One region of the Limnohabitans sp. 103DPR2 genome, then DNA from elsewhere that is predicted to be linked to it. Evidence: riboswitches for the same ligand, from Rfam matches in the RefSeq annotation. Region 1 holds a riboswitch; the other holds the start of a gene.
The links. Region 1 has a riboswitch for S-adenosylhomocysteine ahead of metH (methionine synthase). Riboswitches for the same ligand answer to the same signal wherever they lie in the genome.
Positions count from the first base shown of each region.

Region 2: linked by a shared signal. The riboswitch ahead of ahcY (adenosylhomocysteinase) and the one ahead of metH (methionine synthase) in region 1 are both predicted to bind S-adenosylhomocysteine.

Region 1 covers NZ_CP011834.1:369,583-374,701, reverse strand. Annotated here, with positions in the region: gene metH (methionine synthase) at 1-2,476, opposite strand, end outside; S-adenosyl-L-homocysteine riboswitch at 2,493-2,597, opposite strand; gene L103DPR2_RS01640 (homocysteine S-methyltransferase family protein) at 2,627-3,673, opposite strand; gene L103DPR2_RS01635 (Bug family tripartite tricarboxylate transporter substrate binding protein) at 3,771-4,751, shown strand; gene recQ (DNA helicase RecQ) at 4,854-5,119, shown strand, end outside.
Region 2 covers NZ_CP011834.1:2,907,021-2,912,139, reverse strand. Annotated here, with positions in the region: gene L103DPR2_RS14070 (ATP-binding protein) at 1-359, shown strand, start outside; gene L103DPR2_RS14065 (HAD-IIB family hydrolase) at 356-1,150, opposite strand; gene L103DPR2_RS14060 (peptide chain release factor 3) at 1,150-2,778, opposite strand; S-adenosyl-L-homocysteine riboswitch at 2,844-2,938, shown strand; gene ahcY (adenosylhomocysteinase) at 3,038-4,471, shown strand; gene L103DPR2_RS14050 (TlyA family RNA methyltransferase) at 4,482-5,119, shown strand, end outside.

The DNA of each region.
Region 1 (5,119 bases):
TGCCTTGGTATTTTTCGGCAATCAAGTCGTCGAGCGATGCGTTCTCTGTGGCGGCGTAGCCCCACAAATCTTTGCGAACGCGCTCATGCATGCACTCTGCAAAGGCTTCTGCAAAACGATCGGCCAAGGCTTTGAGCATGATGGCGCTGTAATCGTCGTGTGCCGCTTCAAAAGCTTGCTCGCGTTTTTCAACACCGATGCCAGCCGTGACGGCGAAGACGCCAACGTAGTCTTGTAGTTTGGTAGGTAGACCTTTTGCGTCAAGCAAAGGCGCCACAAAATCTGCCAAACAACGGCTGGGCTTGCCGGTTTGCTTTTCTGTTTGTTGACGCAAGCCATGCCATGTGAGCACAGGCGTTTGACGCGACTCATCGGCATACAAAGCAATGTCGTCGTGGTTCACACTGTTGGCAGGATACAAGCCCATCACACCGTGCGCGGTGATCCAACGGCCTTCAATGATTTTTTGCAGCATCTTCTGCGCATCGTGGAAGACTTTTTGCGCTTCAACGCCCACCACTTGGTCTTTCAAAATGGCGGGGTACGGGCCGGCCAAATCCCAGGTTTGGAAAAAGGGGGCCCAGTCGATGTAACGCGCCAATTCGGCCAGGTCAAAATTCTTGAACACACGGCGACCAATGAACTTGGGCGTGGGTGATTTAAAACTTGTCCAATCGATTTGCGTTTTATTGCCACGCGCTTTGGCCAATGGCCACATGGGCGTTTGCTTTTTGTTGGCATGCATCTCACGCACTTTGGCGTAGTCGGCATTGAGTTCGTCAATGTAGGTGGCAGCTTGGTCAGACAACAAACCTTGCGCCACGCTCACGCTGCGCGAGGCGTCGGGCACATAGACCACCGGGCCTTCATAGTGCGGTGCAATTTTGACGGCAGTATGGACACGACTTGTGGTGGCGCCACCAATCAGCAAAGGCATTTTGCGCAAACGGAAATGCGCGTCCTTTTGCATCTCGCTGGCCACGTACTGCATCTCTTCCAAGCTGGGGGTGATGAGACCGGACAAGCCAATGATGTCAGCGTTCTCTTCTTTGGCCTTGGCCAAAATTTCGTGACAAGGCACCATCACGCCCATGTTGACCACGTCAAAGTTGTTGCACTGAAGCACCACGGTCACGATGTTCTTGCCAATGTCGTGCACGTCGCCTTTGACGGTGGCAATCACAATCTTGCCTTTGGATTTGACGTCTTGACCTGCGGCTTCTTGCTGGCGCTTTTCTTCTTCGATGTAAGGGACCAAGTGCGCCACGGCTTGCTTCATCACCCGCGCAGACTTGACCACTTGCGGCAAAAACATCTTGCCTTGACCAAACAAATCGCCCACCACGTTCATGCCATCCATGAGCGGGCCTTCAATCACGTGCAAGGGCCTTCCGTTTTTGGCCAAAATTTCTTGGTAGGCTTCTTCGGTATCTTCTGTGATGAAGTCGGTGATGCCGTGGACCAAGGCGTGTGACAAGCGTGCCGATACAGATACGGGCGCATCGGGTGTGCCGCGCCAAGCGAGCTTTTGGGAATCGTCCTTGGCCGCGCCTTTGGCGTTTTCTGCCACTTCCACCAAACGCTCGCCCGCATCGGGGCGGCGGTTCAAGACCACGTCTTCTACGCGCTCACGCAAGTCGGATTCGAGTTCGTCGTACACGCCCACCATGCCGGCATTGACAATGCCCATGTCCATGCCTGCTTGAATGGCGTGGTACAAAAACACCGTGTGAATGGCTTCGCGCACAGGGTCGTTGCCGCGGAAGCTGAAGGACACATTGGACACACCGCCCGACACTTTGGCGCCTGGCAAATTTTGTTTGATCCAGCGCGTGGCCTCAATGAAATCGACCGCGTAGTTGTTGTGCTCTTCAATGCCGGTGGCAATGGCAAAAATGTTCGGATCAAAAATAATGTCTTCGGGTGGAAAGTCCACCTCATCGACCAACACGCGATAGGCGCGTTCGCAAATTTCTATTTTGCGTTGGTAGGTGTCGGCCTGGCCTTTTTCATCAAACGCCATCACCACCGCGGCAGCACCATAGCGCTTGATCAAATGCGCTTGTTGTTTGAAGGCATCGACGCCTTCTTTCATGCTGATGGAGTTGACGATGCCTTTGCCTTGAATGCAACGCAGGCCGGCTTCAATCACGCTCCACTTGGAGGAGTCGATCATGATGGGCACGCGGGCAATGTCGGGCTCGGAGGCAATGAGGTTCAAGAAACGAACCATGGCCGCTTGGCTGTCCAACATGGCTTCGTCCATGTTGATGTCAATGATTTGTGCGCCGTTTTCGACCTGCTGACGGGCCACGGCCAAAGCTTGTTCGTATTCGCCGTTCAAAATCATGCGGGCGAAGGCTTTAGAGCCTGTGACGTTGGTGCGCTCACCAATGTTCACGAAAAGAGTACCCGTGCCGATTTGAACCGGCTCTAAGCCAGACAGTTTTAACGGGGGAACAGCAACTGAAGACACAACTCACCTCTTGGATCGCAGGTGAGCGTGGTTTGCAATAAGAATGGGGCATGCCCCAGATTGAACTCCAAGCCTGACTCGCAACCTTGATGGGCGGCGAGCTGCAACGCTCCTTGGAGATGGCTTATTTTAACTGGCTAAACGGGACGATCAGGCCGCCTCTTTGTAAAACGCCGCCGTGTGCAAGCCTCTGGGTGCCAAGGGGCCCACGGCCTTTTGAATAGCACCGATGTGATCTGGCGTGGTGCCGCAACAGCCGCCCACAATGTTGACCAAACCTTCCGCTGCAAATTCATGCAGCAAACGGCTGGTAACCTCGGGCGTTTCATCAAAGCCGGTCTCACTCATGGGGTTGGGCAAGCCCGCGTTGGGGTAGCAACTGATGAAGGTGTCGTCTGCCACTTTGGCCAACTCTTGGACATACGGGCGCATCAAGGTCGCGCCCAATGCGCAATTCAAACCAATGGCCAAGGGGCGCGCATGGCGCACACTGTGCCAAAAGGCAGTGACGGTTTGACCACTCAAAATGCGACCCGAGGCGTCGGTCACGGTGCCGCTGATGATGAGGGGCAAGCGTTCGCCACTGGCTTCAAAATATTCCTCAATGGCAAACAAGGCAGCTTTGGCATTCAAGGTGTCAAAGATGGTTTCCACCAACAACACATCCACGCCGCCTTCTACCAAGGCCTGGGTTTGCTCGTAATAGGCTTTGCGCAAAGTTTCAAAGTCCACGTTGCGTGCGCCAGGATCGTTTACATCAGGACTGATGCTGGCTGTTTTGGGGGTGGGGCCCAAAGCGCCAACGGCAAAGCGTGGTTTCTCTGGTGTTGAAAACTTGTCGCATGCTGCACGGGCCAAGGCCGCAGAGGCCCGGTTCATTTCGATGGCCAAGTCGGCCATGTTGTAGTCTTCTTGCGCAATGGTCGTCGCACCAAACGTATTGGTTTCGATCATGTCTGCGCCAGCGGCCAGATAGCCTTCGTGAATGTCGCGAATCACATCGGGACGTGTGAGGCTCAGCAATTCGTTGTTGCCCTTCACGTCTTTAGCAAAGTCTTTGAAGCGCTCACCACGGTAATCGGCCTCGCTCAATTTGAAGCGCTGAATCATGGTGCCCATGGCGCCGTCCAAAATGGCAATGCGTTTTTCCAGAATCTCTGGCAGGGCTTTCGCGCGGGTGTAATTCAAGGCTTTCATCCCCCTATTGTAGAAAAACAAACTGACTCATGAGAATTCGTCACAGTCAGGCCCACCCCCAATTGAAGCTTGTTGCCAATCTCTCTATATTGAGCACATGAAAAAACGTCAATTTTTGGCCTTGAGTGGCAGCGCCCTGCTCTCTGGTTTAACACCCTCCGCCGCCTTCTCCCAAGCCAAATTTCCCGATCGCCCTATTAAGGTCATTGTGCCTTTCGCCCCGGGTGGCGATGGCGACATCATTGGCCGCTTATGGGTCAAATTTGCCATTGCGCATACCGGCGCCAATTTCATTGTCGACAACAAAGCGGGCGCTGGCGGGGCCATTGGCGCGGCAGAAGCCTCCAGAGCCAAGGCCGATGGTTACACCCTCTTGCTGGGCACTTCTTCCACTCAAATCATCAATCCTCTGGCTTCTGGCACGGCCACCTACGACGCGATCAAAGACTTCAATTTGGTTGGCATGGTCAGCATCAATCCCACCTGCATCGTGGTCAACCCCAGCGTGCCGGCCAACAATCTCAAAGAGTTGGTGAATTTGATCAAGGCCAGCCCCGGCAAGTACGCCTATGGCTCAGCCGGCCCAGGCACCATCACCAACCTCACAGGTGAACTGTTCAAACTGCAAGGCGGCAAGCTCAATGTGCAGCATGTACCCTACAAAGGCGGCGGTCCCGCCATGCAAGATTTGGTGGCAGGCCATGTCCCCATGATCACGCCCATCATGTCCTCCGCTGTACTGACGCAGCACCGTGCAGGTCGTGCACGCATTTTGAGCGTCAACAGCGATGCACGCCTTAAAGCGGCACCTGATATTCCAACATCGGTTGAGGCGGGTATTCCAGACATGCGCGTGCAAGTTTTCAATGCGGTGTTCACACCCGCCGGCGTGCCGCGCGAGGTGATGGACTTTTTGCGCGCCACGCACAACAAGGTGCGCAACGACCCCGCTTTTTTGCTGGACCTTGAAAAAGCCGGCGCTGACCCCTTCACTTTGGCAGACCCCGAAAAATTCATTGCCGACGAAGTGGTCCGTTGGACCAATGTGATCAAAGCCACGCAGTTCAAGACCACCTGAACCGCAATTCTTAACGCCGCGAATCTTGCATTGACTTAAGAATGCAAGGCGGCGTCAACCGTCTACAAAATCCAGGCAATCACATGGTGGACAATACCCGCTGTGACAAGCTCTGTTTTATCCACGCCCTCTAGCAACATCCTGCGCATTCTCAGTGAGGTGTTTGGCTACGAGTCGTTCAGAGGCCCCCAGCAAGACATCATCTCGCATGTCACCGGCGGACACGATGCCTTGGTTCTCATGCCAACTGGCGGCGGCAAAAGTTTGTGTTACCAAATTCCCGCCATTGCCAGGCAGCAAGCTGGCTTGGGCATCGCCATTGTGGTGTCGCCGCTCATTGCGCTCATGCACGATCAAGTGGGCGCATT
Region 2 (5,119 bases), 410 kb from region 1:
GTGATGCAGCCACCTTGGAAATACATCCTGCGCGAGGCGCATTGTTTGAAACGTGGGTGGTCAGTGAGTTGCACAAACACAGTTTGAACCAAGGTCAGGCTTCATCGCTGTATTTTTGGCGAGACAGCACTGGGCACGAAGTGGATGTGGTGCTTGAAACACCCTTAGGGCTGAGGCCCATTGAAATCAAGTCGGGCAGTACGTTTGCATCCGATTGGGTGTCGGGTTTGAACAAGTGGTTGAAGTTTTCGGATGTAGATCAGCACGCGCCGCAATTGGTTTACGGTGGTGATGAAAGTTACGAGCGCAACGGTGTGAAGGTTTGGAGCTGGCGCGAAAGTTGGAAGGCCTGCGTTTAGCGGTAAGGAGAGCTTAGCAAGCTTGCCACTTCAGAAAATCCAGCGCCACGCTCCTGCTGTGCAATGTACTCCGGCAGGTGCTTGAGCGCTTTCTCAAAGCGCCTGATGTTGGCCACACCCACGCTGTGCGTGAAATGCTCAAACATCACTTGGTCGTTGGTGGAGTCGCCCACATAGATCCATTGGTCAAGTTCCTTTGTGAGGTCTCTGCCTGTGAGTTCTTTCAGAATCCACTGCGCGCCATGCCATTTGTTGTGATCTCCAAACCACGCATTGATGTGGATGCTGCTAACGGTGGCGGTCATGCCTTCTTCTTTCAGCAGTTTTAAAACTTGCTGAATTTGTTCTTGAGACAGGTGATGAAACTCGCTGTGGTCAAACGCAATGTCGGTTTCGCGGCCGGGTGAATCTTGGGCCATCACGGTGCCAGGAATTTCTTGCAACACGCGTTTGGCAATGCGCTGCATTTCTTGGAAGTTTCGTGTGCGGGTGGTCAAGTCTTGTTGGTAGATTTTATGGACTTGTTTTGTTTGCGGGTTGTGAAGCAAGGCCACGGCACCGTTTTCGGCCACCATGGCGTTCACGGGCCAGGTGGATGCGAAGGGGATGCTCCAACCGACAGGTCTGCCGGTGATGGGAATGACCATGAGGCCCGCGGCTTTTAAATCGTGCAGGGCCTGAAGCGCATCGCCTGTGATGGCGCCTTCGGTGGTGAGGGTGTCGTCAATGTCGGTGAAGACGCCCACGATGTTGGCGCGGGCGCTTTGGGGCCATGCCGACAGGGGTTTCATTAGCCCGCAGATCCCAAAGCCAATCCCGCATGCTCACGCAGCGGATGAAAGTGAATCTTCGGGAAACGCTCTTGCGCCAAACGCACGTCGTAAGGCGAGGTGCAAAGGTAAGCCAAGGTATCGGCCGCATCCAAGGCCATGCGCTGTGGATACGCGTTTAAGAACTCGCGCAGTTCCGCGGGCGTATCGGCTGTAATCCAACGCGCACCGGTGTATTGGCAGCCTTCCAATCGAACATCGCAATCGTATTCAGCCTTCAAGCGGTGCTGTACCACCTCAAATTGCAACTGGCCCACTGCGCCCAGCAACATAGGGCCGCCCACTTCGGGTTTGAAAACCTGAATGGCACCTTCTTCGCCCAGCTGGTCCAGGCCAGCTTGCAGTTGTTTGGTTCGCAGAGGGTTCTTCAAGATGACTGTCATGAACAGTTCAGGCGCGAAGAAAGGCAGGCCCGTGAACAGCAAGTTGGCACCATCGGTGATGGTGTCGCCCAACTGCACACCGCCGTGGGTCGTGAAGCCGATGATGTCGCCAGCATAAGCTTCGTCTACTGCTTCGCGGCGTTGGCTCAAGAAGGTCACCACGCTGGTAGGACGCAGTTCTTTGCCGGTGCGTTGCACTTTGAGTTTCATGCCGGGGGTGTACTTGCCCGAGGCCATGCGCACAAACGCAATGCGGTCGCGGTGCGAGGGGTCCATGTTGGCCTGCACCTTGAACACCACGCCAGCAAAGGCGGCGTCTTCGGGCTGCACTTCTTTGATGACCGGTTGCTTGTTGACAATGAGTGAGCTGGTGCGGGGCTTGGGTGAGGGGGCCAAGTCGACCAAAGCGTCTAGCACTTCCATCACACCGAAGTTGTTCACACCGGAGCCGAAGAAGACGGGGGTTTGTTTGCCGGCCAAGAAGGCTTCGCGGTCGAAGGCAGGTGAGGCGCCGGTGGCCAACTCCATGCTTTCGAGTGCGGTGGCAAATTCATTGCCAAAGCGTGCGTGCAATGCAGCTTCTTCTGACAGCGGCATGGCTTCGAAGTCTTGCGGCAAACGCTCGCTGCCCGACTCAAACACGGTCATGGCTTGAGTGCGCAAGTTGATGATGCCACCAAAGGATTTGCCCTGGCCCACAGGCCAAGTCATGGGCACGCAGGGCATGCCCAGTTCGCGCTCGACTTCGTCCAAGATGTCCAATGGGTCGCGCACTTCGCGGTCCATCTTGTTCACGAAGGTGATGATGGGCGTATCGCGCTGGCGGCACACTTCAATCAGCCTTCTGGTTTGGGCTTCCACACCGTTGGCCGCGTCAATCACCATGAGGGCGGAGTCCACGGCGGTGAGCACGCGATAGGTGTCTTCGCTGAAGTCTTTGTGGCCGGGGGTGTCCAGCAGGTTGATCACATGGTCGCGGTACAGCATCTGCATGACCGATGAAGCCACCGAAATGCCACGCTGCTTTTCAATTTCCATCCAGTCGGAGGTGGCGTGGCGCGAAGCCTTACGGGCCTTGACCGAGCCGGCAATTTGAATGGCACCCGAGAACAGCAAGAGCTTTTCGGTGAGCGTGGTTTTACCCGCGTCAGGGTGAGAAATGATGGCGAACGTCCGGCGGCGCCGGGTTTCTTGGGCGTAAGTCAATGTAGCTCCAGGGGAATTTGGGTGTCTGGCTTTGAATCCAGAGATGCCGCTAGTATAATTTGTCCCATTCCGAGGAGCGTTGCAGCGGCCCCCATTCTGTTGACAGACATGGCGAGGACGTGAGGCTCGGAACCCTACTTTGCAACGACGCTCATCCACTTTTCTGCGGGATGAGCTCTATTTTTCAACTGAGTTCAACGGGATTTACCTCTGGGCATCCCTCTGAGAAGTGGTTTCAAACTTTAATTTGGAGCACACTATGAACGCACGTTTAAACACCGCTGTTAACGCCGATTGCGCCATTGCCGACATCGGCTTGGCCGACTGGGGACGCAAAGAGATCAAAATTGCCGAGACCGAAATGCCCGGTTTGATGGCCATCCGCAAAGAATTTGCCGCCGCCCAGCCCCTCAAAGGTGCCCGCGTGACTGGCTCATTGCACATGACCATTCAAACAGCGGTGCTGATTGAAACCCTGCAAGCTTTGGGCGCTCAAGTGCGTTGGGCTTCTTGCAACATTTACTCCACGCAAGACCACGCCGCCGCAGCCATTGCCGCCAACGGCACGCCTGTGTTTGCGGTGAAGGGCGAGAATCTCACTGAGTACTGGGATTACACCCACCGCATTTTTGACTTCGGCGCCAAGGGCACTGAAGGCGAAGGCCCCAACATGATTTTGGACGACGGCGGTGACGCCACGCTCCTGATGCACTTGGGCAAGCGCGCAGAAAAAGACGCATCCATTTTGAACAACCCAGGATCAGAAGAAGAGACCTGCCTGTTTGCCGCCATCAAAGCCAAGTTGGCCGAAGACAGCACTTGGTACAGCCGTAAGTCTGCCCAAATCATTGGCGTGACCGAAGAAACAACCACTGGCGTGCACCGCTTGAACGAGATGAGCGCCAAGGGCGAACTGATGTTCCGCGCCATCAACGTGAACGACTCTGTGACCAAGTCCAAGTTTGACAACTTGTACGGTTGCCGCGAATCTTTGGTGGACGGCATCAAGCGCGCCACTGACGTGATGATTGCCGGCAAAGTGGCTGTGGTGGCCGGTTACGGCGACGTGGGCAAGGGCAGTGCACAAGCTTTGCGCGCACTGAGCGCGCAAGTTTGGGTGACTGAGATTGACCCCATCAACGCATTGCAAGCCGCCATGGAAGGCTACAAAGTTGTGACGATGGATTACGCTGCCGACAAAGCAGACATCTTCGTAACAGCCACCGGCAACAAGCACGTCATTACGCATGACCACATGTTGGCCATGAAAGACGAAGCCATTGTTTGCAACATTGGTCACTTCGACAACGAGATCGACATTGCCTCTGTTGAGAAATACACATGGGAAGAGATCAAGCCCCAGGTTGACCACATTGTGTTCCCCGATGGCAAGAAAATCATCATGCTGGCCAAAGGCCGCTTGGTGAACTTGGGTTGCGGTACAGGTCACCCCAGCTTTGTGATGAGCTCTTCCTTTGCCAACCAAACCATTGCGCAAATTGAATTGTTCACACGCCCAGAAGCGTATGAAAACGGCAAGGTCTATGTGTTGCCTAAGCACTTGGACGAGAAGGTTGCGCGTTTGCACCTGATGAAGGTGGGCGCGATGTTGACTGAGTTGTCTGACTCACAAGCGGCCTACATTGGTGTGTCTAAAAACGGCCCTTACAAGCCAGACACTTACCGTTATTGATCGGATTGTTTTGCGCATTGACCAATTGTTAGTAGAGCGCGGCCTGGCCGCGTCTCGTTCACAGGCCCAGCGGCTGATTGCGGCAGGTGTTCAGTGGCGCACGCCACCGGGCGCTTTGCCAACGGCCGTGGTAGAGGCTGTGAAGTCTTCGGTGGAATGGCGCAAGATCAATAAGAACAAAGACGAAGTGCCCAGCGATGCAGAAATTGTGTTGCTGGACGATTCCGAATCCAAGTACGTTTCTCGCGGTGGTTTGAAACTGGAAGGTGCACTGCGTGACAGTGGCGTTTCTGTTTCAGGCCTGCGTTGTATGGATGTGGGTCAGAGCACCGGTGGTTTTACCGAGTGCTTGCTACTGAACGGTGCTGCCGAAGTGGTGGGTATCGATGTGGGCCATGGCCAAGTGCATCCGCGTGTGCGAGAAGATGCGCGCGTCATTTGCATTGAAGGTGTGAACGCCCGCGAGTTGATGCCCGATGATGAGCGCATTCCTGATGCCGAGGCTGGCTTTGATGTGATGGTGGGCGATGTGTCCTTTATCTCCTTGACGCTGGTGCTGCCTGGGGTGGTGCCGTTTTTGAAACCGGGCGGCACGCTCTTGATGTTGGTGAAGCCTCAGTTTGAATTGCAGCCCGAGAACATTGGCAA